2 regions of the Hoeflea phototrophica DFL-43 genome follow, and region 2 is predicted to be linked to the other one. Evidence: riboswitches for the same ligand, from Rfam matches in the RefSeq annotation. Region 2 holds a riboswitch; the other holds the start of a gene.
The links. A riboswitch is a leader RNA that binds a small molecule or an ion and turns the genes downstream of it on or off. The one in region 2 is predicted to bind thiamine pyrophosphate.

Region 1: linked by a shared signal. The riboswitch ahead of thiB (thiamine ABC transporter substrate binding subunit) and the one ahead of HPDFL43_RS20580 (YkoF family thiamine/hydroxymethylpyrimidine-binding protein) in region 2 are both predicted to bind thiamine pyrophosphate.

The regions. Positions count from the first base shown of each region.
Region 1 is NZ_CM002917.1:4,174,462-4,189,388, forward strand. Features, by position in the region: gene HPDFL43_RS19760 (hypothetical protein) at 20-427, opposite strand; gene HPDFL43_RS19765 (AAA family ATPase) at 424-1,266, opposite strand; gene HPDFL43_RS19770 (hypothetical protein) at 1,529-1,903, shown strand; gene HPDFL43_RS19775 (ABC-F family ATP-binding cassette domain-containing protein) at 2,092-3,921, opposite strand; gene HPDFL43_RS19780 (thiamine diphosphokinase) at 3,924-4,577, opposite strand; TPP riboswitch at 4,642-4,751, shown strand; gene thiB (thiamine ABC transporter substrate binding subunit) at 4,790-5,800, shown strand; gene thiP (thiamine/thiamine pyrophosphate ABC transporter permease) at 5,862-7,463, shown strand; gene HPDFL43_RS19795 (thiamine ABC transporter ATP-binding protein) at 7,460-8,182, shown strand; gene HPDFL43_RS19800 (M48 family metalloprotease) at 8,323-9,834, shown strand; gene HPDFL43_RS19805 (RNA polymerase factor sigma-32) at 9,897-10,760, opposite strand; gene HPDFL43_RS19810 (CarD family transcriptional regulator) at 11,050-11,619, opposite strand; gene fdxA (ferredoxin FdxA) at 12,043-12,381, opposite strand; gene HPDFL43_RS19820 (RNA-binding S4 domain-containing protein) at 12,613-13,005, opposite strand; gene HPDFL43_RS19825 (helicase-related protein) at 13,017-14,927, opposite strand, start outside.
Region 2 is NZ_CM002917.1:4,338,682-4,353,608, forward strand. Features, by position in the region: gene trhA (PAQR family membrane homeostasis protein TrhA) at 150-785, shown strand; gene HPDFL43_RS20545 (leucine-rich repeat domain-containing protein) at 805-1,344, opposite strand; gene HPDFL43_RS20550 (SLC13 family permease) at 1,570-3,336, opposite strand; gene HPDFL43_RS20555 (MarR family winged helix-turn-helix transcriptional regulator) at 3,523-3,984, shown strand; gene HPDFL43_RS21520 (deiodinase-like protein) at 3,987-4,703, shown strand; gene HPDFL43_RS20565 (ABC transporter substrate-binding protein) at 4,724-5,707, opposite strand; gene HPDFL43_RS20570 (ABC transporter ATP-binding protein) at 5,710-6,459, opposite strand; gene HPDFL43_RS20575 (ABC transporter permease) at 6,456-7,244, opposite strand; gene HPDFL43_RS20580 (YkoF family thiamine/hydroxymethylpyrimidine-binding protein) at 7,249-7,857, opposite strand; TPP riboswitch at 7,852-7,965, opposite strand; gene HPDFL43_RS20585 (diguanylate cyclase) at 8,137-9,783, opposite strand; gene HPDFL43_RS20590 (MBL fold metallo-hydrolase) at 9,995-11,050, shown strand; gene dapF (diaminopimelate epimerase) at 11,132-12,010, shown strand; gene mtaB (tRNA (N(6)-L-threonylcarbamoyladenosine(37)-C(2))-methylthiotransferase MtaB) at 12,007-13,383, shown strand; gene ftsY (signal recognition particle-docking protein FtsY) at 13,402-14,927, shown strand, end outside.

The DNA.
Region 1 (14,927 bases), 160 kb from region 2:
CAGGTCAACGCTGTTTACATCAATAGGAAAGGTCAGCCGGCTGAACATCGGTGTAATCAGGCGGCGGCATCTCCCGCAGACGAACTGCGTCAATTGTATCCGCACCGGACACCAGTGCTTTGACAATGCGGTGCATGCCATCCATCACACGCCCATGCGGACAGAGTATGATCGGAAAGCTCGGATCAGCATTTTCGGTCAGATCGAAATGCTGTGCCAGGGACCGTGGCGTCGGCCGGTCATCAGCAGTTTGAAACCACCACAATTCATCAAGCTCGGCAATTTCGCTCAGCGGAACCTCCACAACGGGAGACCCTTTGGAAAGCCGGATCAGCCGGCTGACATCCCAGGCGTAAAACCCGTTCGGACTGGGCCGGAAGTGATACTGCCTGCGCAAGCCAGATCCGGCATTTTCAAGGCCGATCATCCCCCGCGCTGCCGCGCCAAGAAGGCTAGCCGCTCGAAGAGATGCACATCCTGCTCGTTCTTGAGCAGCGCGCCATGCAGCTTGGGCAACGCATTCTTTGCGTCACCGCGCAACGTCTCCGGCTCTACATCATCGGACACCAGAAGCCGGATCCAATCCAGCGCCTCTGAGGTCGATGGCTTTTTCTTCAGCCCCGCGGTCTCGCGGATGGCGTAGAACTGGGTCAGCGCCTCGCGTACCAGCGATTGCTTGATGCCCGGGTAATGCACATCGACAATGCGCTGCAAGGTCGCCATTTCCGGAAACCGGATGTAATGGAAGAAGCAGCGCCGCAAAAACGCGTCCGGCAGTTCCTTCTCGTTGTTCGAGGTAATGATCACGATCGGCCGCTGTCTGGCCTGAATGGTCTCGCCGGTCTCATAGACAAAGAACTCCATCCGGTCGAGTTCCTGCAGAAGGTCATTGGGAAACTCGATATCCGCCTTGTCGATCTCATCGATCAGCAAAACCGTTTTCTTGTCAGCCGCAAAGGCTTCCCAAAGCTTACCGCGGCGGATGTAATTGGCCACATCATTGACCCGGTCATCTCCGAGCTGGCTGTCGCGCAACCGGCTGACCGCGTCATATTCGTAAAGCCCCTGTTGCGCCTTGGTCGTTGACTTGACCGACCATTCGATCAGATCAAGGCCGAGACTCTGAGCGATCTGGCGGGCCAGCTCGGTCTTGCCGGTGCCCGGTTCGCCCTTGACCAGAAGCGGCCGTTCCAGCCGGATCGCTGCATTGACCGCAACCGTGAGATCCTTGTCGGCCACATAGGCTTCTGTGCCTTCAAACTGCATACATTCTCCGTGCCCCACCAATCCGGCGGAATTGCGATGCCTCCGCGCCTCAACCATACAATCAAACTGGTCAGGCCATCTTCTGCTTCAATCCCCCTGGTTACTTCAACACCACATCAAACGCGGGGACGCAAGCCATGTTCAGGAGGCGAAAACACTTTCGGGCACTTGCGCCAGGCCCTTGCGCCAGATCAATGCGCCGCACCCTTTTGCGGGGCAAGGTCGTCCCAACTTAAACAACATGCATCTGACGGAGGCTCACATGACGCTCTACCACATCCATCTTGTTATGGCCCGCAACAAGGAATTCCCTGAAGGCAATGTCCATCGTGGCTATGATATTCACGCGCCACTCGATGCCGATGGTCATCTCGACAAGGCTGCCTGGGAGAAATCACCGTCATCATCAACCGTGATGCGGTTCTGGGATGGCGAGCGTTCGGCACTGGGTTATCTGGTCCATCACCCCAAGGGCGGTTGGGCCTTTGATTATGATCCCGCCGATGCGGACGATGATGAAACCGGCTTCAGGCTCTCAAGCCACATTTTCAAGCAAGGCGAGTATATTTCGATCCGCGACCATGGCGAAGATGAGTTGCACACTTTCGTCATCGATGCGGTGACCCAGGTGAACTGAGCCGCCAAGCCTCATGCCCGCCATGGGGCCGGATGCAAGAAAAGGTGCACGGGTGAAACTCTCATTCGTGCACCGCTAGCGCATGCCTCGCTCAATTGGACCCAATTGAGCGACAGCGTACATGCATCAATTCAAAGCGTTACAGCGTCCTTTGCGCATCAGATTGGATGCGCGGCGCTGTAGGCCAGTCAGCCGCCTTCGATCTCTTCGCGCAGCATCTCGAGTTCGAGCCACTCGCCTTCCATCGCTTCGATGTCGGTCTTGAGCGCATCATGGGCCTTGGCGCGCGCTGCAAATCCGTCCGGATTCTTGGAAAACAACGCCGGATCAGCCATTTCGGCCTCAATGGCAGCAAGTTTGTCTTGTGCCGCCTCGATCTTGCCGGGCAGCGATTCAAGTGCGAACTTCTGCTTGTAGGAAAGCTTGCGCGATGCCTCGCGCGCGCCGGCCTGCGGCTTGGACGTTCCGCTCGACTTGGCTGCTTCTGAAGCCTGTTTCGCCTTCTTCTCCCGCGCCGCCTCGCCGCTTTGGGCCAGCATGTCGGTGTAGCCACCGGCATAGGCAATCCAGCGCCCGTCAGGATCGGTCGGATTGGCGGGCGCCAGCACAGATCCCACGGTCCGATCGAGGAAATCGCGGTCATGGCTGATCAGGATCACGGTGCCCGGGTAGGACGCCACCAGTTCCTGCAACAGATCCAGCGTTTCCATGTCGAGATCATTGGTCGGCTCATCAAGGATCAGCAGGTTCGAAGGCTGCGACAGAATTCTCGCCAGCACCAGCCGTGCCTTCTCTCCACCCGAAAGGTTCCGGATCGGCGTGTGCGCCTGCTCCGGCTGGAACAGAAAGTCCTTCATGTAGCCGGTCACATGCTTGGCTTCGCCATTCACGATAAGGCTGTCGCCACGGCCATCGGTGAGGTAATGCGCCAGCGTTTCATCCGGATTGAGCACGTCGCGGCGCTGGTCGAGCACGGCGATGTCAAGCTTCGATCCATGCCGCACAAACCCGGTGTCGGGTTCCAATTCGCCAATCAGCATCTTCAGCAGCGTTGTCTTGCCGGCACCATTGGGACCAATGATGCCCAGACAGTCACCGCGATTGATCCGGATCGAAAAATCGCGAACCACCGGTGCCTTGTCATAGACCTTGGATATCCCTTCCGCCTCGATCACCAGCTTGCCCGAGTCCCGGCCCTCCGCCACCTGCGCGTTGATCCGCCCCTGCGGACCCTTGTGGCCTCGGTGGTCCGCCCGCATGGTGTGCAGCTGCGAAAGCCGTCGCATGTTGCGCTTGCGCCGCGCGGTCACACCGTAGCGCAGCCAATGTTCCTCGCGCTCGATGGCGCGTCCCAGCTTGTGCTGCTCCAGCTCCTCTGCCTCAAGCACCTCATCACGCCAGGCCTCAAAATGTTCGAACCCCTTCTCCAGCCTCAACGACCGTCCTCGGTCAAGCCAGACAGTGGCGCGCCCGACGCGCTCGAGAAAGCGCCGGTCATGGGAGATCACCAACAGCGCGCCACGCGCACGCACAAGCTCTTCTTCGAGCCATTCGATGGTCGGCAGATCAAGATGGTTGGTCGGCTCATCCAGCAGCAAAATATCGGGTTCCGGCGCAAGCGCACGGGCCAGGGCTGCACGGCGCGCCTCACCGCCTGAAAGAGTCTGCGGGTCGGCAGCCCCATCCAGACCCAGATTTCCAAGCAGGTAACTCACCCGGTGCGGATCGTCGCTGGGGCCCAGCCCGGCTTCCGCATAGGCTTCAACCGTGGTGAAGTCCCCGAAATCCGGCGCCTGCGGCAGATAGCGGATCGTCGAGGACGGGTGCCTGAAGATCTCACCCGACTGCGGCTCGACAAGTCCCGCCGCGATCTTCAAAAGAGTTGATTTGCCAGAGCCGTTGCGGCCCACAAGGCAAATCCGGTCCCCCGGCTCCACCTGCAGTTCCGCTCCGTCCAGCAGCGGCGCGCCTCCGAAGGACAGTCTGATGTCGTCAAGTTTGAGAATCGGTGGCGCCATGGTCAGCTTCCGGAAAAATCATGCGGCCGGGCAAGCACAAGCGCCCGCCCGGATTGAAGGCTCGCGGTCATCGGACCGGTGACCACATTCGATATGGTGCGCGAGGCACCGAAAGCGATATCGGCCTCCTGAAGCGGATATTTCACGCCCAAAAGGCTCAGACCGCCAAGATCCGAAAACCCGATCACCGACATGAGCGACCCGGCAGGAAGATCAAGCGTCAGCGACCCTGGCAGCAACGGAACCGCCTCTTCCGTCCCCGAGGTCAGCACCAGATTGAGGCCGCGCTCGGCAAGGGTGACGGCCTGCATGAGATGCGCGAGCGCGTGGTCCGTACGTGCGCCCTGAAAGGCCCCGACCAGGATCAATCGGGTCGCACCACGGGCGATCGCCTCTTCGACGGCAAGTTCTCCGTCGGTGAAGTTCTTCTCCGCCGGAAACGCCTGCCGTGGCACGCCGCTATGACGTGCCAGCAGATCGTCGGCCGTGGAATCAAAGTCACCCACCCAGAGTTCCGGCTTAAGCCCCAGCGCCGCCGCATGCGCCATGCCGCCATCAGCCGCGATCGCACGAGCGCCCTGGACCAGGGTCCGGACCCGTTCATCAGGCACCAGTGCGCCACCAAGCAGGATTGCAAATGTCAGATCAGATTTCATCGCGGACAGCCAATAGCAGCTTTTGCCGCACTTGCCAGAGTTGGCGAGAAATTCTATGTCTTGTCTCGCTCTAACGGGGTGCCTGGCGTCAAAAACCGGGCTGAGAGGCCAAGTGGCCAACCCGAAGAACCTGATCCGGTTTGTACCGGCGGAGGGATTAGACGCCGATTACGCGCCTATTCCTGTTTTAACAACACAAGGAGGCGCGATCGATGCGCAAGACAAGCCTTTTTTCTGCTGCACTTGTTGCAGCATTCCCTTTCATTGTTCAGCCCGCCATCGGTGCCGACAGGGAACTGACGATCTACACCTATGACAGCTTCGTCGCGGAATGGGGTCCAGGGCCCAAGATCGAAGCTGCCTTTGAGGCCAACTGCGAGTGCGACCTCAAATGGGTCGGCGTTGCCGATGGCGTGGCGCTTCTGAACCGGCTTAAGCTGGAAGGCGAAAAGGCGAAAGCAGGCATCGTGCTCGGGCTCGACACCAATCTGGTCGCAGAAGCCAAGGCCACCGGCCTGTTTGACGCGCACGGCCTCGACACCGCAGCGATTTCGGTTCCAGGTGGCTTCGCGGATGATACTTTCATTCCCTATGACTACGGCCATTTCGCCGTGATCTATGACAGTCAGAGCATCGAAACGCCGCCGGCAAGCCTCAAGGATCTTGTCGAAGGCGATGCAGACCAGAAGATCGTGATCCAGGACCCACGCACCTCCACGCCCGGCCTCGGTCTGTTGCTCTGGGTCAAGTCGGTCTATGGCGATGAGGCCGCTGCCGCCTGGGAAAAACTCTCTGGCCGCGTTCTCACCGTCACGCCGGGCTGGTCGGAGGCCTATGGGTTGTTCACTTCGGGCGAAGCCCCAATGGTGCTCTCCTACACCACCTCACCCGCTTACCACATGGTGGTTGAAGACACCGATCGTTACCGTGCGGCCGAGTTCTCAGAAGGCCACTACCTTCAGATCGAGGTGGCAGGACTTCTCTCAAATGCACCCGACAAGGAGTTGGCACGCGAGTTCCTCGCATTCATGATGACCCCCGGCTTCCAGAACGAAATCCCGACCAACAACTGGATGTGGCCGGCAGCAGCAACCTCCACCGACCTGCCGGAGGCATTCGCAACCCTGGTCAATCCGGAAAAGACCCTGCTCTTTTCACCGGAAGAGGTGGCTGGAAACCGCGCAGCCTGGATTGACGAATGGCTCGGCGCCATGAGCCGCTGATTGTGGCGTTCATCCCGTGCTGACAAGCTCACTGACAGGACCTGAACATCACGCCGCCCGTATGGGCGGCGTGATTGCGTTGGTCGCAGTGGGCCTCGCCCTGGCCGTACCAATAGCCGTATTGATTTCCTTTGGAATCTCGAGCGGAGGCAGCAGCAGCGCGTCGGGCAACCAGAGCGCATACCTGATGCGCATCACCTGGTTCACGCTGATGCAGGCCGGGTTGTCCACACTGCTCAGTGTGCTGATCGCCATCCCGCTTGCCCGTGCGCTTGCCCGGCGACCCCATTTCGCAGGCCGGGAATGGCTGATCAGCTTGTTTGCGCTACCGCTCGGCCTCCCCCCATTGGTCGCGGCCCTCGGCCTGATCGAGATCTGGGGCCGCAGCGGGCTCGCCAATCAGGGCCTGGCCCTGTTCGGCGTCCAGACACCCTTCTCGATTTACGGGCTTAGCGGAATCCTGCTGGCACATGTGTTCTTCAACATGCCACTGGCCACCCGGCTGATCCTTCCGGCCTTGCAGCGGTTGCCGGGCGAGTACTGGAAAACCGCAGCCAATCTCGGGCTCGGTGGCTTCACCCTGTTTCGCCTGATCGAATGGCCGACGATGCGCCGGTCTGTAGCAGGCGCTGCGGGTCTGGTCTTCATGCTGTGTGCCACATCGTTCACACTCGTGCTGGTTCTGGGCGGCGGCCCGGCTGCCACCACCCTGGAGGTGGCGATCTATCAGGCACTGCGGTTTGACTTCGATCCAAACCGCGTGGTGTTGCTCTCAGGCATCCAGATCGCCCTCACGCTGGCAATCATGGCCGGACTGAAGCTTATTTCGGCTCCCACCGATCCGGGCAGCACCAAGGGCGGTGGCACAATGCGGCCCGATGTGCGTGGCGGATGGGCAACCCTGCCCGATGCCCTGCTGATTGGCCTTGGAGCGCTGTTCGTGGCCGGTCCGATGGCAGCGGTGGTCTTTGCCGGCCTTGCCGCAGACCTGCCCAGACTGCTTGGCGATCCACTGTTCTGGCGCGCCACGGCAACCAGCTTCGGCATTGGTGCAGCGGCGGCCTTGCTCGCCATCCTGATTGCAGGCCTGATGGTCCGTGCACGCCATTCCGCCGGCGATCCACCCACCAGACGAAGTCTGGCAATACTCTCCACATTTTCGGGAGCTGCGGGATCACTCACTTTGCTGGTCCCGCCGGTCGTCCTTGGCGCCGGCTGGTTTCTGATGCTCGGCGGCGGCGCGGGGCAACTCGCAGCACCTCTGGCAGCTATCATCACTGTCAATGCGCTGATGGCGCTGCCCTTTGTGATGCGGGTGCTCGAACCCGCCTATCAGACCGCCATGGCACGCAATGGCCGGCTCTCGCTATCGCTCGGCATCACGGGTTTCAACCGGCTCCGGCACATTGATCTGCCGGCCATTCTGATGCCGCTGACCACCGGCTTTGCTTTCGCGCTGGCGCTGTCACTGGGCGATCTCGGCGCAATCGCACTGTTTGGCAGCGATCGCATCATCACCCTGCCCTGGCTGCTCTATCAGAAACTCGGCAGTTACCGGACCGATGACGCCGCGGGACTTGCGCTTTTGCTGGGCATTGCGACCATGGGGCTCATCTTGATGGCCGACAGATTAGGCAATCCCAGCAAGGAGGAGAGGCGTTGAACGCCCCCGCAATCACATTCGACGCGGTTTGCTTCGGCGTCGGGAATCTGAGCGCGGAGTTCTCCTTCAGCCGCGAGGCAGGCAGCGTCACCGCCGTTCTGGGACCATCGGGCGCAGGCAAATCGACACTGCTCAATCTCGCCGCCGGCTTTTTGTCTCCGCGCAGCGGCGAGATCCGTCTCCACGGAAAACGGGTCAATGAGCTTGCTCCGGCCGAACGCGGTGTTTCAATGGTGTTCCAGGACAACAACCTCTTCGCCCACCTCGACATCCGCACAAATATCGGCCTTGGCCTCGATCCCGCCCTGCGGCTTGACGCTGCAGCTTGGTCACGTGTCGAGGCGGCTCTGGAGCGCGTTGACCTTGCCGGTTTTGGCAATCGCATGCCGGCGACGCTTTCAGGCGGCGAACGCCAGCGTGTCGCGCTGGCCCGCGCCTTTGCCCGCCACCGGCCGCTGCTGCTTCTCGATGAGCCGTTTGATGGCCTCGGCCCCGGTTTGGCCGCCGACATGTTGTCCCTGATGCTCGATATCCGCACCGAAGTCGGCGCGACCGTGATCATGGTCACCCACGATCCCGATGAAGCCAGGACGGCGGCCCAGCAGGTGCTGTTCGTCTCGGGCGGACGGATCACTGCGGATGCGTCCATAGCCGGCTTTTTTGAACGCCGCGACTTGCCCGATCTCGAGAAATATTTGGGCCGTTCCGCCACTTCTTGAGCCCGCGCCACATTTTGGTCGTGACTGCTTGCCACTGGAGAAGCAGTGTAAAGTAATATAAACCCGTCACTTCCGCTCCGGCCGCCGATGCTCCCAAGCCTCCGTTCCGGCAAGATTGAAACCGAACGCAGACACGGACAATGGCCAAGACTGCAGCGTCCAATTTGATCTTGATCGGCGCACCCAAACGCGCAAGCCTTAGATCGGCAGCCTTTTTCGGCACGGCTTTGTTGCTTGCCGGTTGCCAGAACCTTGGCGTGGATTTCTACGAGCCGAATCTGCGGCCATCGAACGTACCGCAGACGGCGGAAAGCGCAGGCGCGTCCGACCCGCGCACACGGATCGGCGCCAATGAGCATCCCCGGATCATCGCAAGCTATGGCGGCGAATATCGTGACGCCAAGACCGAACGTCTGGTGGCACGCATTGTCGGCGCGTTGACACTGGTTTCAGAAAACCCGCAGCAGGCCTACCGCATCACCGTGCTCAATTCGCCCGCTGTCAACGCTTTTGCGCTGCCCGGCGGATATCTTTATGTGACCCGCGGACTGCTCGCCCTTGCCAATGACGCATCGGAAGTGGCTGCGGTTCTCTCCCATGAAATGGCCCATGTCACCGCCAACCACGGACTTGAGCGCCAGCGCCGCGAACAGGAAGTCGAGCTCGCCGGCCAGGTCGCTGAAGAGCTGTTTTCCAATTCCATCGCCGGACGGCAGGTGCTCGCCCGCGGCAAGCTTTCACTCGCCGCCTTTTCGCGCAACCAGGAACTCCAGGCTGATGTCATCGGTGTGAGAATGCTCGGAGAGGCAGGTTACGACCCCTTCGCCGCCGCCCGGTTCCTCGAATCGATGGACGCGAATCAACGCTTCAATTCTGTCGATCCGGACACCGACACCAACCTGGATTTTCTTGCAAGCCATCCCAATGCCCCTCAGCGCATGCAGCTTGCCAAGAACCATGCGCGCGCCTTCGGTCCTGAAGGCGTCGGAGATCGCGGGCGCGACTACTATCTTCAGGGCATTGACGGCCTGTTGTTCGGGGACAGCCCGAATGAAGGCTATGTCCGCGGCACAGAGTTCCTTCATCCCGTGCTTGGGGTCCGCTTCTCGGTGCCCAACGGCTTCAGGATCGACAACAAGGCGGACGCCGTGCTGGCCACCGGACCTAGGGATCTAGCCGTCCGCTTTGATGGCGTGACAGACAAGAACCGGCAGGCTCTGTCCAAATACATCGCCAGCGGATGGGTGACCGGGCTGGACGAAAGCTCCATCCGCCAAACACGCATCAGCGGTTTGCCGGCAGCCACGGCACGCGCCAGCGCAGACAAATGGGATTTTGATATCACCGTGATCCGGTTCGAAGACCGGATTTATCGCTTCCTGACAGCGGCACCTCGCGGCAGCAGCGATCTGGAACCCACCGCCTCCGCAATAAGATCAGGCTTTCGTGTGCTGTCGGACCGTGAAATCCAGGCACTCGAACCCTTGCGGATTCGAATCGTCACGGTGGCTCAGGGCGATACAGTCGCATCCCTGGCCGCACGCATGCGCGGTGTCGAACGCAAGATGGACCTGTTTAGACTTCTGAACGCGATTGCACCCGGCGCCTCGCTGAGGGCCGGGCAGAAGGTCAAGATTGTCTCTGACAGATAGGCAGGGCCTCTCTTCGGAGAAACCTGGAGACCAGACCCCTAAGCGAGGCAGCCCCGCTCGGCTTAAAGGCTGGCGATTTCCGGCGTTTCACTGGAAAGCACTGCGCGAAGCTTTTCCAGAGCGCGGTTTTCGATCTGGCGGACCCTTTCCTTGGAAATTCCAAGCGTGGCTCCGAGCGCCTCGAGCGTCGCGCCTTCCTCTGCCAGCCGCCGCTTGCGGATAATCAGAAGCTCGCGGGGATTGAGCGTGTTGAGCGCATCTCCCAGCCAGGTATTGCGCCGCTCCTCGTCAATGATTGTCGAAACCTGTTCATCTGGAAGCGGTTCGTCGCTCTTGAGGAAGTCCATACGGTCGGACGATGCTCCGGACTCGCCATCCGACATCGGCGCGTTGAGGGACGAATCGGGGCCGGATAGCCGCGCATCCATAACCGCGACATCCTTGACGTGGACGCCCAGCGAATCTGCAATCTGAATGTGAATGGCGGAGTCGGTCAGGGTCGGATCATCCTGCGCCAGCCGCGCGCGCAAGCGTCTGAGATTGAAGAAAAGAGCTTTTTGGGCAGAGCTGGTTCCGCCCCGGACAATGGACCAGTTGCGAAGAATGTAGTCCTGTATCGATGCACGAATCCACCAGGTTGCGTAGGTGGAAAAGCGAACCTCGCGCTCAGGGTCGAAACGTGCAGCCGCCTCAAGCAGCCCGACGTGCCCTTCCTGGACCAGATCACCCATCGGCAAACCGAAATTTCGGAATTTCGCGGCCATGGAAATCACCAGGCGCATATGTGCCATAGTAATCTTGTGAAGAGCGTCCTGGTCCTTGTTGTTCTTCCAGGCGACTGCGAGATCATGTTCCTCGTCACGCTCCAGATAGGGCGCAGCCATCGCCGCACGGACCATTTGCCTGTTAGCCAAAGTCGCTGTCATGACACGCTCCTGTTCCAACTTGCTTCTGGTACAGTTACGCCGAAGAGCGGAATTCGGATCATCACAGCAGATGACATATCTGTGATCGCAGCACCTTCCGAGCGCCACATCTCATTCGAGAACCAGGTTTTTCCGGAAAGGAGATGTCTTTCCCGAACCGGGTTTCGGGCCATTCCCCTTGAGGTAGCGTATCAGAAACAGCAGGTTCGGAATGCGCAAAATACAGATACAAAAAGGCCCGGGCGCGCCATGCGTCCGGGCCTCAAATGTCAATCAAATCGAGATTTGATTACGCAGCTTCTTCCTGCGCGCCGTCCTCATCAGCGGCCTTGCCGCGCTTCGGACCCTTGTTCAGGTTGGTTTCAATCAACCGAACGGCTTCTGTGTCCGACATCTTGTTGACTGCGGCCAGTTCACGCGCCATGCGGTCGAGTGCGGCTTCATAAAGCTGCCGCTCAGAATAGGACTGCTCCGGCTGATTTTCTGCGCGGTAAAGGTCGCGTACCACTTCAGCAATCGAGATCAGGTCGCCGGAATTGATTTTCGCATCATATTCCTGCGCACGGCGCGACCACATGGTGCGCTTGACGCGGGCACGGCCCTGAACGACCTTGAGAGCGCGCTCGACAAAATCAGTCTCGGAAAGCTTGCGCATACCAATGGTCGAGGCCTTGGCGACCGGAACCTTGAGGCGCATCTTGTCTTTTTCAAAGTCAATCACGAACAATTCGAGCTTGTGGCCAGCCACTTCCTGCTCTTCGATGGCAACGATCTGGCCAACGCCATGCGCTGGATAAACGATCGATTCACCGGTCTTGAAACCCTGTCTCGTCGATGATTTTTTTTGCTGGGTTGTCATGCGTGTTCATTACTCCCTGTTACGGAAACGGACACTGGGAGCCGGGCAGGGGTTGTCCGGACAGGTCCTGAGTGCGCCCAGGAGCGCACCACACCAACAAAGCCGAGCCGAAAGTGAAACCTGCAGGTCAACAAAGAGACAAACGTCGAGAGGCTGATGCCGTTCCGGCAGCTACAGCGCTGCAGGAATATGGTCGCCGCGCGAAGGACGTTTGCTTTCGTTTTTTTTGCTTCTTGTTTCGCCCTGACGGCGCCTCGAAAATGTCAGCAAGAAAGACACTATCACAAAATATCGCATAAATCAATGATTTGCGAGTTCACGTCATTCGTACGCAAACAGGCTCGTCAAGCTATGATCATCCACACCGCAACGCAGCGGATCGGATTGTTGCAATGCAAAGAAATCGCAGCGCTTTGAACGCGATCAATCGCCTTCGCCAGGCTCGGCGGAGAAGTACTTCTCGAATTTGCCTTCCGTGCCGTCAAAGTCCTTGGCGTCGTCCGGTGCATCGCGTTTGACCGTGATATTGGGCCACTTGTCGGCATACTCGGTGTTGACCACGAGCCACTTCTCCATGCCGGGCTCGGTGTCGGGTTTGATCGCCTCGGCTGGACATTCCGGTTCGCACACGCCGCAATCGATGCATTCATCAGGATGAATGACCAGCATGTTCTCACCTTCGTAGAAGCAGTCGACGGGGCAAACTTCAACGCAATCCATGTATTTGCAACGGATGCAATTGTCGGTCACCACATAAGTCATCTCAGTCTCCTGCGTGTGGATGCGATCCACGTGTCAATGATGCTGCAAACTCTGAACAATCACTGTTTATTCGGGCTTGCCCACGCTGCTCAAGGAAAAATATTCCAAAGCCATGAACACACGTCAACTTCGGCGGTCAGGTAACGGCTTTGAGCCTGCTTTGCAAGATCTCAGGCGCGCCGCGCGCAAAGGTCGCTGCGAAAGGCGGACCTCGATTCTGGCAGTCTGCGCTCAATCATCAGTTTCGGGATTGCGGAACATGTCGATCTTGCGGCGGTCGCGCTTGGTGGGACGGCCAGCGCCGGGTTCACGCTCAGCCGCTTTCAACACCACCATCTTGTCAACTGCCGCAGGCTTCGGGGTTAAATCCTCATAAAGCAATTGTGCCTCTGGCGCGGGGCCGCGCCTGTGCCCGCATCCAGCGATGCGGAGGACCAGGATTTTACGCTCCAGCGAAATCGTCAGAACGTCATCGGGTTTGACCGCAAAACTCGGTTGGTCGATCTTGTCGCCATTGACCCGCACCTTGCCGCCCGCAACAAATTTGGCTGCGAGCGTCCGCGATTTGATCACGCGCGCGAAAAACAGCCATTTGTCGATCCGCTGTCGTGCCGCCTGATCCATGGGCCCTGGAACTATTTTTTAAGTTGGTCGCGCAAAGCCGCGAGCGCCGCGAAGGGTGAATCCGGATCGATCGGCTTTTCCTTGCGCGTCGGACGTTCGTTGTTTCGTGGACCGCGATTGCCGTCGCCGCCCTTTCCGAAACCACCCTTGCCACCACCAGGTTTCCCGCCCCCTGGCTTGCCACCATGCCGGGCCGGCTTGCCCCGGTTGCCTTTGGGCCGGCCCTCACCATCACCTTCGCCACCATGGCGTCGGCCGCCATCACGGCGTCCAGCTCCATCGCCCGCGCCGCGCTGGCCATCAGAGCGCCCACCGGGCCGCCACAGCAACACCGGTCGGGGCGCTTCCGCCTCTTCGCCAGCCACTTCACCGGACGCATCGGCGACAGAAGCCGGTGCAGGTTCTTGCGCAGCCGGGATTTCCCCGCCGGCAGCGCCCGCACCAGCATCGGCAGCCGCATCCGGTTGGGTTTCCGCCTGCCTATCAGGATTGACCTCCGCAGCCACAGCTTCGGCTTCAGCAGCTTCGCCCTCAGCCGGTGCAGATGTGGCACCCTCAGCGGCAGCGACCTCTGTCCCTGCCCCGTCGCTGCCATTCTCGGCAGGCTCAGGTTTCTTCAGTGGCCGGTCGGCCGCAGTGCGAGAGGCCACAACCTCGACCACGGGCCCGGCTTCTTTTTCATCCGTGGAGCCCGCTTGCGCAGCTTCCAGCGCGGCAAGATGAGCCTGCGCGTCTTCCGCCGGCACCGGGTCGGCGCGGTAACCCAGACCCTTGAGGATTTCTTCGATATCGTCCTGAGTCGCGCCGAGGATCGACAGCATTCCGGTGGTGGTGATGAAACGGCGGCCGTCATAGGCGGCTTCCGGACGCGCGCCCTGCGTGCCTGGTTTCCATTGCAGCGCTGGCCGGATCAGGTCTGCCAGCCGTTCGAGAATGTCAATACGGACTGCGCGTTTGCCCAGAAAGCGGAAACCGGCAAGCCGGTAGAACTCACGATCAATCGCCGTGTCGGTTGCCACCGAGGTGCGCCCAGCTGCCAGAAGCGGCGTCACATCACCGTATCCCGGCCTGGTGAACCCGTCATTGGCGAGCGCCCACAGCAGTGTCACAAGCTCCGCAGGCGCAGGCTTGAGCAGCGCCGGCATAAAGATGTGATAGGCGCCGAAGCGAATGCCGTATTTGCGCAGGCTGGCCCGTGCCGTCTGGTCGAGCTCCTTGATCATGTCAGCGACGTCGCGCCGGAACAGAACACCGAGGCTTTCTGCCAGCCGGAACGCAAGACCGCGCGCCAGGCCGTCGAGATCCTCGGCCCGCGCAAGATCGTCGAGCGGCTTGAGCACCATGGCAATGTGGTGATTGACGAAGCGGTCGATGCGGGCTGCGACGAGATCGCGCGCGCTGCCTGTCAATTGCTCGTCGGCAAGAAGGATCGAGCGCGGCTTGAGAATATGATCCCCGGCCACAAGCTTGGCTACCGGATCGCCGAGCCAACGCACGGTGCCATCCGCACCGATGGCAAAATCGGAATTGCCCGAAGCATGCAGCCGTGCGGCCCTTGCCTCGAATTCCAGCGCCAGCGCCTTCAAAGCGGCGGCGGTGATCGCCTTCGCATCAGGCCCTTCGGCAGAGCTATCGGCCATGAACCGGAAACCCGCCAATTGTCCGACATGGTGACCTTCAACAAAGACATCACCGTTTACACTAATTTCAGCTTCGAGCATCGCGTTCTCTCTCAGGCGCCTCATGAGCACAGATGTCCTGCGGTCAACGAAGCGTTTCGTCAACCTTTCATGCAGCGCATCTGACAATCGATCTTCGATTTCGCGCGTCTTTTCCTGCCAGTGTGTCGGATCGGCAAGCCATTGCGGCCTGTTCGAGACATATGTCCAGGTTCTAATTTGCGAAATTCGTGCCGACAAAGT
Region 2 (14,927 bases):
TTCACACTCCTGAACGACAGTTCTCGCACTCCCCCAGCCGCCGCATCCTCCCCAACCCGCCATCCAGCAAAAAATCCCGGCACCCTCCCCCTATTCTTGCCAGCTTGTTTTGCTATCTTCTAATATTGATGCGGAGTTTGAGGCGCCCCATGTACCCCACCTACACCAGATCAGAACGCATTGCCGACGGCAGCATGCACGCCATCGGGGTCACCGGGGCACTGCTCGGTGCGATCCTGTTGCTGGTGTGGGCGGCGCCGGTCGCCTCGCCCTTGGAAATCACGGCCATCTCGGTCTACGCGATCACGCTGATTGGCACATTCTCGGCCTCGGCGTTTTACCACATGACCCCGTGGGAGAGCCTCCGGCCGGTTCTGCGGCGGATCGATCATGCGGCGATCTATCTGAAGATCGCCGGCACCTATACGCCTCTGGTGGTGATGATCGGTTCCGGACTGGCCTATGTGGTTCTTGCCGTTGTCTGGGCCCTGGCGCTGGTCGGCATGGTGCTCAAGCTGGTGTTCTGGAGCAAGCCCGGTCAGTTCGGCCCCGCGCTCTATCTGATCATGGGGTGGATGAGCGTGGTGCTGTTCTGGTCGGCATGGTCACAACTGCCCATTGGCTACATCATCGCCGGTGGACTGCTCTACACCGTCGGCGTGGTGTTTTACGCGGCGAAGAAAATGAAATTCTCGAACGCGATCTGGCATGGTTTCGTCATTGCGGCGTCGGCCTGTTTCTTTGCGGCCATCACGGTTGTGACAACACAGCCGGCCATCGCCTAACCGTATCGTTCAGCCCGGTTCAGACGACCAAAAACATGTCAGAGCGCAGAGTGCGCAATGTCTCTAAGCGCCGGCGCATTTCTGGCGAGAAGGCATTGTTTTCGATGCACATCATTTTCAGCTTTGGGGCATCGAGCGCAAATTGCATGAGTGCTTCGCCGCTCTCATCACCCAGGTCACAGCCGACCATCCCGATCTCCGGGAGCGAGGCAGGCAAGGCGTCGACGAGGGCAACGGCACCGGTCTCGCCGATCTCTTGATTGTAGCTGATGCTGAATGAGCGCATCGCGCGCGCATCGTGCAAACGCAGCGCGTTCAGCCCCTGAGCGATCGCCAGCGCATCTTGCGGGCTCAAGCCGGCCCGGCGCAGATGCAGATCGAACCCGGACGCCGGAAAGCCATCCGCCTCCAGTTTCGCGGCCATCTGGCTGCAGACCGGTTTGCCAATCTCGCGTAGCGCTGCAATCAACGCTTGGCCCGCCATGCCGTCAATTCCTTCCAGCTTGACCCCTGCATAGGTCACGGTCGACAAGAAAGACGGCCCGACTGCGCCGATCAAAGCAAGCTTCCTGAGAAATTTCCGTCGCCACATCATTGCAGCCCATCTGACCAGAGCGAAAGACTGTCTGGCATATAATCCACAAGCCGGCTGGCCGCCAGACCTTAACTGATATGTCTCAAACTCGCATAGAGCCATGCGCCTGTAATCAAGACCAATACCAAGGGAAGGTGCGACATCCCGCACAAGCGGTACAATCATCGCGCCCCAATCTTGCACGCCCCTCTAAAACCCCCACACCCAGACGATCATCGGCACCGAAACGGCAATCACGATCACCTCGAGGATCAGGCCCATGCGCCAGTAGTCGCCGAACTGGTAGTTGCCCGGGCCCATGATGATGGTGTTGTTCTTGTGCCCGATCGGGGTGAGGAAGGCGCAGGAGGCGGCGACCGCCACGCCCATCAGGAACGGGTCGGGACTGACATCGAGCGTATTGGCGATGCTGACTCCGATCGGGGCCGCGATCAGCGCGGTGGCGACATTGTTGAGAAAGTCCGACAGTGTCATGGTGATCACCATCAGCACCATGAGCACCGCCCAGGGCGGCAGGTCGACGGTCTGGGTGACGATGAGCCCGGCAATCAGCTGGCTGCCCCCGGTCTGCTCAAGTGCTGCCCCCACCGGAATCAGGCAGGCCAGCAGCACGATCACCTTCCACTCGATCAGCGCGTAGAAATCGCGCCCGCCGATCACCCCGAGCGCCAGATAGGCCACCACGCACAGACCCAATGAAATTGTCAGCGGCGCAACGCCGATCACGGTAAGCGCAATCGAGGCCGCGAAAATCGCCAGTGCGGCGAGCGCCTTGGTCCGCTGCAACACCTCAAGCCGGCGGTTTTCCAGCGGCAGCACACCGAGCCAGGCGCTGGCGGCGGCAATGTTGTCATCCGGCCCGATCAAAAGCAGTACGTCGCCGGCCTTCACCGGCAGATTGCGCACCCGCTCGCGGAACCGCTTGCCCTGGCGCGAAACACCCAGCAGCGTCACACCGTGTTTCTGAACCAGCCGCAAGCCTGCCGTGGTCCGGCCAACAATGCGCGCGTCTTCTGGCACGATCACCTCGACAAGGCTCAGGGACTTGCCCAGCAACCCCCCATGGTGCTCGGCCCCGACCGTATCGAGCTCGGCCGCGCCCATGAACGCCTCGATCTGCTTGGGATCGCCTTCCAGCGCCAGAAAATCGCCCTGCCGGAGTTCGCGGGCACGCGAGAAGCCCGGCAGCCGCTTGCCCTGCCGCACAAGGCCCAGGATCGTGACGTCACTGTCATTGGCGAGGGAATAGAGGTCGCCGACGGTCTGACCGATCGATCTGGAGCCCTCCTTCACCCGCGCTTCGGCAACGTAGAGGCCCGCATCGCCTTCCAGCGAGACGGCATCGGGGCGCGCGGGCAGCAGACGCCAGCCGATGAAGGCCACATAGGCAATGCCGACAACAGCAACCGCGATGCCCACCGGCGCGAAATCGAACATAGAGAACGGCGCGCCGAGCGCATCCTCGCGGTATTGGGCAATCACGATGTTGGGCGGCGTGCCGATCAGGGTGATCATTCCGCCCAGAATGGTGCCGAAGGACAGCGGCATCAGCGAGAGCGAAACCGCCCGTTTGGCCTTGCGCGCCGCATCGATGTCGAGCGTCATCAACAAGGCCAGGGCCGCGACATTGTTGATCACCGCAGACAACGCCGCACCGGCCACCGCCATCACCCCGATATGGACAGGAAGCGGCCGGTCTGAAGAGATGACGAAGCGGGCGATCAGCTCGACCGCGCCGGAATTCATCAGCCCGCGCGAGACGATCAGAACAAGCGCGATGATGACGACGGCGGGATGGCCGAAGCCGCCAAAGGCCGCACCCGGCTCGATCAGCCCGAGCAGCACCGTGGCAAGCAAGGCGACAAACGCCACCAGATCGTAGCGGAACCGGCCCCACACCAGCATCCCGAACAGGACGATCAGAATTCCAAAAAGCATGATCTGTTCGGTGGTCATGGGGCGTGGTCTCTCGTGTCCTGGACGTGAAATTCCCGGCTGAGGGGTACATGGACCATGCCCATGGTCAACCCCGGCACTCACGACCCGATCACAACGACGGACACATAACGCGCCCGCCGCTCGTCTGACAAATTTGAAGTCCATGCTATTGCGTGTAAACTACACCTATTGTATATACCCATCATGTTCAATCATGAAGACATCGTCCTGCACTGGGTCAACCGGATCGGATTTCTCAGCCGAAGCGAACTGGCGGCGCGGTTTCGCGCGGCCGGCCATTCGATCAGCGCCGAAGAATGGGCGCTGCTGCTGATGCTCTGGGCAAAGGGGCCGAGAACGCCAGGCGAGCTGGCTCAGGAAACGGTCAAGGACCGGACCACCGTCACCCGGCTGATCGACGCCATGGTGCGCAAAGACCTGGTCACCCGTTCCGAGGATTTAGCCGACAGACGCCGCAGCATCATAACACTCAGCCGCCACGGCGAAGACCTCAAACACCTTCTGATCCCCATAGCCCAGGCCTTCATCGCCGAGGCCGTCGCCGAAATCCCGGTCGACGACATGGAAACAACCCTACGGACCTTGCGGAAAATCACCGAAACACTGACAGCGCGCACAGGCCCGGACGCCCCCGAAAGGAGCTGAACATGCAGGATTACAATTACGACGGGTTTTCGACCAATGACTACGAGTTCGACACCCAAACCGGCGCTGCCCTTGGGCACAAGGCCCTGGACTTCACGCTCGAGACAGTCGACGGCGAAAGCAGAAACCTGCTCGACTTTCCCGGAGATTTCCTGGTGCTGGAGCTTGGCAGCATCACCTGCCCACTGTTCCAGAGTCGGCGAACCATCATGGAACCGTTGCAGCGCGAATTCCCCAACGCAACTTCAGCCGTGCTCTATGTCCGAGAAGCCCATCCCGGCGCGAACATCCCCGCGCACAAGAGCTTCGTCGACAAGGCCCATTGCGCCCGCCGCCTCAAGCAGTTCGACGGCGAGACCAGGACCATATTCATCGACGATCTGGAAGGTCATGCGCACAAGGCCTATGGCAGCATGCCCAATGCCGTGTTCATCATCAACAAGCACAGATGCGTGGTTTTCCACGCGGAATGGAACAATCCCACCGCCACCCGCAAGGCGCTGCGGCAACTCACCGACAACAGCCCCGTCACTGCGCGCAGCTTCTTTTTCCCCGCAACGCCCGCTGTCGCCTTGCGCACGCTGGGCCATGCAGGCAAGGGCGCGGCTCCGGATTTCTTCCGGGGCCTGCCATTTCTGATCTGGGTCAACATCATCAAGCGGAACCTGCGGCTGCTGTTCAACAGGCCCGCGCAATACTCCGCCGAAACCCGGTGCTGACCTCTCAAAGATCCCGCGAGCTACTGCGCCAGATATTGGTTGGTGGTCCAGCCCGACACATCCGGCATTGCCTTGTGCACGTCACCATTGGCGTCGCGCAGGATCCCCGCTTCGAACAGGAAAGCGGTGATTCCTGAAATCAGCTCCGGATCGATCAGCCCGGCGGGTTCGCCGGGATCGCGCAGGAATCCGCCATCGACCAGCGCCTGCATGGAGGCGTGGACCAGATCGGGATTGGACAGCATGCCGTTGGTCTCCGCGATCAGAATGTCACCGGCTTCATCCGGATTGTCGGCGGCGAATTCATAACCGCGCTGGGCTGCCTTGACGAAGGCTTCGGCCGTGGCGGGATTGGCCGCAAGCCAGGTCGCATTGCCGCCCAGGAAGGTGGTGTGCTGATCCGGCACGCCATAATCGGCATAATTGAAGGCGCGCTGCGGGCGGCCGAGCAGCACCGAATTCACCCCTTCCCAAGTTCGCACCTCAAGGGTGAAATCGACTGAACCATTGGCCAGCGCCTCATAGGCCGAGGTGCCGAGCGTCACCGTCTCGAACCTGCCCTCGCCGCCATCATGCCGGATGATCGAGGAGATCAGCGCATTTTCCCAGGCGCTGCCGAAGCCGGCATAGATCTTTCCATCAAGATCGGCGGGACGCTGGATGTCCTCGCGCTCACCGTTGAACACCAGCCGCCCGGTTTCATGCTGCACCACTGCCATCACCGCTGTCATGTCAGCCCCCATCGAGCGCTGGCTGTGAAAGCCGACGGCGCTGAGGATTCCGAACTCTGCAACACCGGTCGCCACCAGCGTGCCCGACGAGGTGTCGGTGTAGGGCAGGATCTCGACATCAAGACCGGCATCAGTGAACCAGCCCTTGGCCTGGGCCACATAGAGGCCGACATGATTGGTGTTGGGCGTCCAGTCGAGCGCCACGGTGAGTTTTTCCGCAGCCTGCACCGGCAAGGCAACAAGCAGGGCAAGCGCTGCAAGGATGTGTTTCATGATCAGTCTCCTGTCTGGTTGAGAAGGGTGTCGAGAAGCTCGGCCTCAAGACGGCTTGCCTCTGGCGGCAACGAGCCGCCCAGCCGCGGGCGCGGCCAGGGAACATGGAATTCGGTTAGGATCCGGGCGGGCCGACGCGAGAAAACGTAGATCCGGTCCGACAGCGCCACCGCCTCACGCACATCATGGGTGACCAGAACTATGGTCCAGCGCGCCTGGCTCCAGCTGCGCTCGATGAAGCGCTGCATTTCGGCCCGGGTCAGCGCATCGAGCGCGCCGAAGGGTTCGTCGAGAAGCTGGATCGGGCGGTCCTGAACGATGGTGCGCAAAAGCGCTGCGCGCTGGCGCATGCCGCCCGAGAGCTGCGCCGGGTAGTGGCGCTCGAACCCCTCTAGCCCGAAGGCCGGAAACATCGGCAGCACATGACGCCGCGCGGCCTCCCGGTCCACCCCCTGCACCTCAAGGCCGAGCGTGACATTGTCGATGATCCGCCGCCACGGCATCAGCGCATCGCGCTGCGGCATGAAGGCGAATATGCGCTGTGTTTGTGAAAGCGGCGCGCCATCGACCAGGATCGTGCCCGCATCGGGACGAATCGCACCGGTGAGCAAGCGGAACAGGGTGGATTTGCCCGCGCCCGATGGCCCGAGGATCGAGACGAACTCGCCCCTGGCCACGCTCAGGGAAATGTTGTCGAGAACCGGGGTGCCGCCCAGTGTGACCGCCAGATTTGCAAGCATCAGCGCGCTCATTGACCCGCCCCCGCATGACGCCAGCCCAGCACCATGCGTTGGGCGAGAGCCGTTGCCGCAAACAGGGCCAGCGTCAGCGCTGAGCTGATCACCACCGCGGCCAGCATCAGATCGGGCCGGAAGCTGTTCTTGGCATTGAGAATGACGATACCGAGCCCTGCGCGGGCGCCGACATATTCGGCAAAGATCGCCGCCACCACCGCATAGGTGATCGAGATCCGTAAGCCGGCAAAGAAATAGGGCGTCGCCGAGGGCAGCCGGGCGCGGCGGAAGATCGTGGCGCGCGACGCACCCATCGACGCCAGCAGTGCCGAAATATCGCGATCGGTGGAGTGATAGCCATCCACCAGCGCGATCAGCATCGGAAAGAAGGTGACCAGCGCCACCAGCAGGATTTTCGGGGTCAGGCCAAAGCCGAACCACAGCACCACCAGCGGCGCGATCGCCACCAGCGGCAGGGTCTGGCTGATGACGAAGACCGGGAACAGGGCACGCCTGAGACGCGGGATGAAATCGATCAGAACCGACAGCGCAAACGCCACGCTGAGCGAACAGGCAAACCCGGTCAGGGTTGCGGTGAGCGTGGGCAGCGTGTTGGCCCACAGGATTTCGCGATTGGCCACGATCTGGCCGATCACCCGTGAGGGCGCCGGCAGCACCAGCGCCAAAATGCCCGAGGCACGGACATAGACTTCCCAGGCCGCGAGCAGAGCCGCGACACTGAGAATTGCGGGCAGGACACGGCGAAACCGTGCCGCCGGCAGGCGGGACAACAAACGGGCCATCGGATCAGGCGATCGAAGGACTGTTGGCTGAAACCGTCAGATCAATGGTGACATGGCCCTGCGGCGGGCCGAAGCGGCAGAAGGCCTCTTGCAGTGTGGCAAATACCGGACCCGAATCGCCGATCAGCCGGGTGCAGAAATTTTTCGACCGGTCGAACGTGCCGCTTCTCTTGAGGAAATCAATGCAGCCCATGATTTCGGCCATGTGGTCGCCGGCACCCATCACATAAAGCGAGAATTGCGCCCGCGCCGTCTCGCCGGTTTGTGGCGTTTCAGCCAGAGCGGCCAAGGCCCCGGCCTGCCGCGAATCAAGCGGTTCGGAAGGATTGGCAAGCGCATTGGTCTGGCAGATCGGGTCATCAGGCTCGCCGGGACAGCCACGCGACAGCGTTGCCCGCAGCACAACATGCTGCCGGGACGCGGCGGCTGCGACATAAAGATCGCGCAGGGCGGGAAACAGCACTTCCGGCGGCCCGACGATCAGCGTGGAGATATCGTCGGTCTCGATCCTGAGCCGCTCTCGATAGGGATCCAGCGCCGAGAGTGACGACATGATCACGTCCACGAACCCGTCGGTCATGGGGTAAAGGGAGACTTGCGCGCCTGCGAACATCCTGGTTCCTCCTTGCTACGCTGGCATTATCCAGATCAGCTTCGAGGGTCCGCAGGCTTGTCGCCCGCATCTCAGCCGCGGCTCTACGCGGCACCCCTGTGGTGAGCCGTATTCAACAGGCTTTGCATGCAAATGCAAGAGTCTTTTTGGTCAAGCGGCGTGGTTTTTTAAGCCGGCTTCAAAACGGCAATGCCTGCGCCGTACCGTCATCCATGTCTGAGATTTGAAAGGATGCGTGGAGATTGTTGCGCAAGGCAATCCGATCCAGCGCGCCAGGCATCACACCCAGGCTCTGTGTGTCCGGCGCTCGACCGCATTGCGGTTGTCGGTTGACCCGTCGCGGCTCATGCCGCCAAGATGCTCGCCCCAGACGACATCCGTGTTGCGACCGGATATCTTTGCCCGGTAAAGGGCAATGTCGGCTGCCTTTGTGCACTCTGTCAGCGACGCGCCTGCCTCGGGTGCGAAGGCTATGCCTGCAGAGAAAGACAGCTGGTCGTCCTTCAGCTCTACAATGGTCAGCGCGGCAAGCTCTTGCCGCCACAAACTGCATCGTTCCAGCGCCTGATTGCGGCCTGCGCCCGGCAACACGATGAGGAATTCCTCGCCGCCGTAGCGGAACGCAATTTCTCCGGCCTGCAAGCTGTCACTGAGGATCCTTGCAAAAGCCTGCAACACCTTGTCGCCGACATCATGACCGTGGCGGTCATTGACCTGCTTGAAGTAATCAAGATCCACGATGATCAAGGAAACCGGCGCGTCTTCGCGCGCACTCGCCAGTACAGGCGGCATGGTGGAGCTGGCGTGACGGCGATTGAACAGACCTGTCAGGTGGTCTTCAAAAGCCTGCCGCTCCAGTTTCTCCTGCAGCCGCAAATTTTCCTCAAGGCGCAGTTTCAGCGCTTTCCCGGTATCCGAGAGGCTTTGCTGCGCTGCTTCGCGCTCGGTGACGTCGCGCAACACGAACATGATGCTGCCTTGCCGGCCCCAGCGCTCCAGTGGCTGAACCGAGACTTCGAAGATCTTCCCCATCGCGGCGAAGTGAACAATCGGTTTCTTTGTCCCGGGCCCCCCGTCCGCAGCGACAAGACCCATCAGCGGGTGAAACGGCGGCAGTGTGGTCCCCACGGTTTCGTTGCTGAATCCCGTCAGCTTCTCCGCTGCCGGATTCATTTCGAGAACCAGACCGCTCGGCGCAAGCACGACGATCGGATCCGGCAGAACCGAGAAAATGATGCCCCGGGCAATGGGCGGTGCAGTGAACAGTTTTCCGCGGTGTTGGGCAAAAAGCACGGACAACACCGTTGCACCGAAGGCGAAGGGCGTCGGGTCATCGTTGAAAAGCCGGAACCCGAACAGAACGAAAGCCGCGTTGCATGCCCACGGGACACATGTTGCGATCAGCAGCGCAATCATCTGGTTTCTGTGCAGACGGGCGGCCCGCTTCAGTTGCGAAATCGACATCGCGCATGCCAGCATCATGCACAGATACGCCACCAGCAACAACGTGTAGAACAGCCATCCGTAGGTGAAGCTCGGCCGTTCTTCGTTGATGATTCCGGTGTAGAGCCCGTGATGATAGCCATCCGTCAGGGCGCCCAAGCCAGCCAGCGCGCTAACTATGAACATGATGGTGATGGGCAGGCGTTTGGTGACTTGGCTGAAGCCGGCATGGTCAAGAAGGGCTGCCGACCAGAACAGAGGCGTGGCCATGATGCCAAACCAGGCCAGCCTGCTGAACATTATCTTGTCCGTCAGGTCATCGCTGTTGAGGCGAAGCACGACCATGGCGGTCCACCAGAGCGATGCCACGGCGGCCAACCCGAAAGCGGTTCGCCCCGGCGCCTGTGGCGACCGGACGGTTATGACGATCAGAAGGATCACCAGCACCGTTATCACGACGAGGAGCGGAGTCGAGAAGCTCATCTTCTTTCCTTGGGCCAATCAGGCAGAGGGCGCTGGTTGCGCGTTTGTGAGCGCCTCTCCAAGTCAGAGATACCCGAGTTTTCCTAAAGAACCTTTGCCACAGACAGCAACATCTTGCCTGAAACGGCGCGCGGACCGGGCAAGCCAGTCTCTTGATCCTTTTCTGAGAAAGCCCATATTTCACACCATGAACCGACGCTCTTTTCTCAAAATGTCCGCGCTTGCAGGGTTGTTTGGCCTTGGCGCCTCTGGAACCGCAATGGCACTCATTCGCGCCAACAATCCCTATCATTCCGGCCCTGTCAGCGATCATTTCGACGGGACCCGGTTCTTCAATCCCGACGGCTCGGCGCCCAAGGGATTTTCGGAGCTGCTCAAGTGGAAGCTTGGCGAGACCAGCGAAACCTGGCCTGCAAGCGCCTCAAGCCCCTTTGCACCGGCAAAGCCGGAAGCCCGGGTTGAAGGCGATGCGTTGAGAATCACCATGGTGGGTCATGCGACGATGCTGATCCAGACTGCAGGAATCAACATCCTCACCGATCCCGTCTGGTCCGACCGCGCCAGCCCGGTGTCCTTTGCAGGCCCCAAAAGGATCATCGATCCGGGCGTCGCCTTTGAAGACCTGCCCAAGATCGATCTGGTGCTGCTGTCGCACAATCACTATGACCATCTCGATCTGACCACCCTGGCGCGGCTGCGGCAGGCGCACAATCCGCTGGTGATCACGCCGCTTGGCAATGACGCCATCATCAAGAACCATACTCCGGGTATGCAGATCATGACCGGCGACTGGGGTCAGGCCGTCAAATCCGGACCAGCAACCATCCATTTCGAACCCTGCCATCACTGGTCGGCGCGTGGCATGAATGACCGCTCCATGGCGCTGTGGGCGGCCTTCGTGATCGAAACGTCCGGCGGCAAGATCCTGCATATCGGCGACACCGGCTTCGACAAGGGCCGGCCCTACACCAATGCGAGGGAACGCCACGGCAAGTTCCGCGCCGCAATCCTGCCCGTCGGCGCCTACGAGCCGCGCTGGTTCATGAAGGACCAGCATCAGAACCCGGAAGAAGCCATCGAGGGTTTTGTGCTCTCGGGTGCCGACTACGCGCTTGGCCACCATTGGGGCACCTTCCAGCTGACCAATGAGGGGCGTGACGCCCCCAAGGACGTTCTCAATGCCGCGCTTGCCCAAAAGGGCGTTGCGCCCGAGCGCTTCCGGCCGCTTCATGTCGGTGAAGTCTGGGATCTTCCGCAGACGGCCTGAAGGTAAGATCAGGTCCGGCACACTGGTAATCCGGCCGCTTTTCAGCCATATAGGCCGGGAAGTTAACTGGTAGGCGCGCACATGGAATCGACGGTTCCTTTTGCAAAGATGAACGGACTGGGCAACGACATTGTCGTCATCGACATGCGTGGCCGCAGCGATGCCGTGACCTCGGAGGCAGCCATTGCGCTTGCGAGCGGGGACCGGACCGGCTTTGACCAGATCATGGCGATCCACGACATCGATCTCGACGGCGTCGATTACCGAATCGACATCCTCAACCGCGACGGCTCGCGCTCCCAGGCCTGCGGCAACGGCACGCGCTGTGTGGTCCAGGCGCTGGCGTCGGAAACCGGGCGCAAGAGCTTCACCTTCAAGACGCTGGCCGGCATTCTCACCGCCGAGGAACACGAAGACGGCCTGATCTCGGTCGACATGGGGCGGCCGGAATTTGCCTGGGACAAGATCCCGCTGGCCGAGGAGTTCCACGACACCACCCGGATCGAATTGCAGATCGGCCCGATTGACGCGCCGGTGCTGCATTCACCATCGGCCGTGGCGATCGGCAATCCGCATGCCGTCTTCTGGGTCAAGGACGACGTCTGGTCCTATGATCTCGAGCGTTTTGGCCCGCTTCTGGAGAATCATCCGATCTTCCCCGAACGTGCCAACATCTCGATTGCCCGGGTGATCGATGATCACACACTGGACATCCGGACCTGGGAACGCGGCACCGGCCTGACCCGCGCCTGCGGCTCGGCGGCCTGCGCGGCCGGTGTCTCGGCGGCCCGCACCGGACGCACAGGGCGCACAGTCACTGTGAATGTTCCCGGCGGTCCGCTTGAGATCGAATGGCGCGAGAACAATCACGTGATCATGACCGGGCCTGCGGAATGGGAATTCTCCGGCCGGGTCGACCCGCTGACCGGCGCCTGGCAGGCCGACGAGGTGCTTGCGTGAGCGGAGTGAAGGTGGTGACCTTCGGATGCCGCCTCAACACCTTCGAATCAGAAACCATGCGCAAGGCCGCGGAAACCGCAGGGCTCAACAATGCGGTGCTGGTCAACACCTGTGCGGTGACCGCGGACGCGGTGCGCCAGGCGCGGCAGACCATACGCAGGCTGCGGCGCGACAACCCCCACGCCCGCATCGTGGTTTCGGGCTGCGCCGCGCAGACCGAGCCTGAGACATTCGCAGGCATGGACGAAGTGGATGCGGTGATCGGCAACGACGCCAAGGGCGAGGCCGCCACCTACCGCAAACTGCCCGATTTCGGCGTCTCGCAGAGCGAGAAGATCCGCGTCAACGACATCATGGCGGTGCGCGAAACCGCACCGCAGATGATTGAGGCGGTCGCGGGCCATGCCCGCGCCTTCGTGCAGGTCCAGAACGGCTGCGATCACCGCTGCACCTTCTGCGTGATTCCCTATGGCCGCGGCAATTCCCGTTCGGTGCCGATGGGCGCGGTGGTCGACCAGATCCGCACTCTGGTCGAAAACGGCTATCAGGAAGTGGTCATCACCGGGGTCGATGCCACCAGCTATGGCGCCGATCTGCCCGGCAGGCCGAGCCTTGGCACCCTGGCCAGAACCATTCTCAACCAGATCCCCGAGCTCCAGCGGTTGCGACTGTCCTCGATCGATTCCATCGAGGTTGACGACGCGCTGATGGATCTGATTGCCGATGAGCCGCGCTTCATGCCGTATCTGCATCTTTCGCTGCAGCATGGCGATGACATGATCCTCAAGCGCATGAAACGCCGTCACAGCCGTGATGATGCTGTTTCCTTCTGCCGCACGGTGCGCGATCTCAGACCCGGCTTTGCCTTTGGCGCCGATCTGATCGCGGGATTTCCAACCGAGACCGAGGAGATGTTCGCCCGTTCTCTGGAGATCATCGAGGCGTGCGGCATCTCATTCCTGCACGTGTTTCCCTATTCGCCGCGCGAGGGCACACCGGCAGCCCGCATGCCGCAGCTTGACCGGGGCCTGATCAAGACCCGCGCCGCGCGGCTGCGGGACTCGGGCGAAAAAGCCTATCGCGCCCATCTCGGGGAGATGGCCAGGACCGGCGGCATCCATTCGGCGCTGGTCGAGTTTTCCGGCATCGCCCGGACAGAAAATTTCACCCCGGTGGTTGCGCCCGGCGCGCCGAAAGGGCAGATGGCACTGATCAGGGTTACCGGACAGGACGGCGAGCGGCTCACCGGGGAACTTGCAGAGGGGCCTGTTGGCGGAGAATTGGGTGGCAAGGCTGGTGGACAGCGCGTTGCCCTTTCACATGACGCGGCTTGGCAACCTGGCCTGAGCGCTCTCCCCGCAAGCTCGATCTGAAAAGGACACACTTCCGGCATGGCGTTCAATTTCATCAAGAAAGTCTTCTCCTTTGGCAAGACCAAGGACGAAGCGCCAGCTCCGGAATCAGAGCCGCAGATGGAGACGCCGGCAGCACCGCCGGAAACCGCCCCGCCCGAATCTTCGCCGGCACAGACTCCACAAGCAGACACGGCTCAGACAGAAGCCGCGCCCGGGCCAGAGCCCGTTGCGCCTGATGTCACGCCGGATCCTGACGTTGAGGAACCCGCGGCAGCTGCCACCGCGGAAACCGAACAGTCCTTCCCCCACAACCCCGGCGAAATGCACTTCACGCCGGAGACGGCGGGCAACGGCACGCTGTCCGCGCCTGAACCCCAGGATGAAGAACATTCCGGCGAACCTCCGCTTTCGGGCGAGGAACCGGACCAAGGCGCCGTTGCGGAAACCCCGGATCAGGTGACGCTGGCCGACATCGCGGCTGACCCGGCCATCGAACAGATCGCCGCCACCGAAGCGTTCGAGACCGCAGATCCCGAACCGGCGGCAGACACCGAACCTGAGCCTGAGCCTGAGCCTGAGCCTGAGCCTGAGCCTGAGCCTGAGCCTGAGCCTGAGCCTGAGCCTGAGCCTGAGCCTCGAAAGCTTATCGTCCGCGACGAAGTGTCAAGCGTGCAAACCGCGACGGAGCCCGCACCGACCGAGCCGGAACCGCAGGGCGGCTGGTGGCAGCGCCTGCGCCAGGGCCTGTCGCGCACCTCGGGTCAGCTCACCGGCCAGATCACCGGCATCTTCACCAAACGCAAGCTCGACGAGGAAACGCTCGAAGAGCTCGAGGACGTGCTGCTGCAGGCCGATCTCGGCGTTGAAACAGCGCTGCGGATCACCGACGCGCTGGCTTCGGGCCGTTACGGCAAGGACATTTCGCCCGCCGAAGTGCAGAAGGTCATGGCCGACGAGATCGCCCGCGTGCTTGAGCCGGTGGCCAAGCCGCTGGAGCTTGATCTCAGCCACAAGCCGCATGTCATTCTGGTGGTCGGCGTCAACGGCACCGGCAAGACCACCACCATCGGCAAGCTTGCCGCAAAACTGCATTCGGGCGGGCTCAAGGTGACGCTCGCCGCAGGCGACACCTTCCGTGCCGCAGCGATCGAGCAGCTCAAGATCTGGGGCGATCGCACCGGCTCGAAAGTGGTCTCGACCAAGCTTGGCGCCGATGCGGCGGGGCTCGCCTACGAAGCCTTCGAGACCGCCCGGGCGGATGGCGCCGACGTGCTGATCATCGACACCGCCGGCCGGCTGCAAAACCGCACCGAGCTGATGGACGAACTCGCCAAGGTGGTCCGCGTCATCGGCAAGCTCGACCCCGACGCGCCGCATACGGTGCTGCAGACGCTCGACGCCACCACCGGTCAGAACGCACTCAACCAGGTCGAAATCTTCAAAAATGTCGCAGGCGTCAACGGGCTGGTGATGACCAAGCTCGACGGGACCGCCCGCGGCGGCATTCTGGTTGCAATCGCGGCCAAGCACAAATTGCCGGTCTATTTCATCGGTGTCGGCGA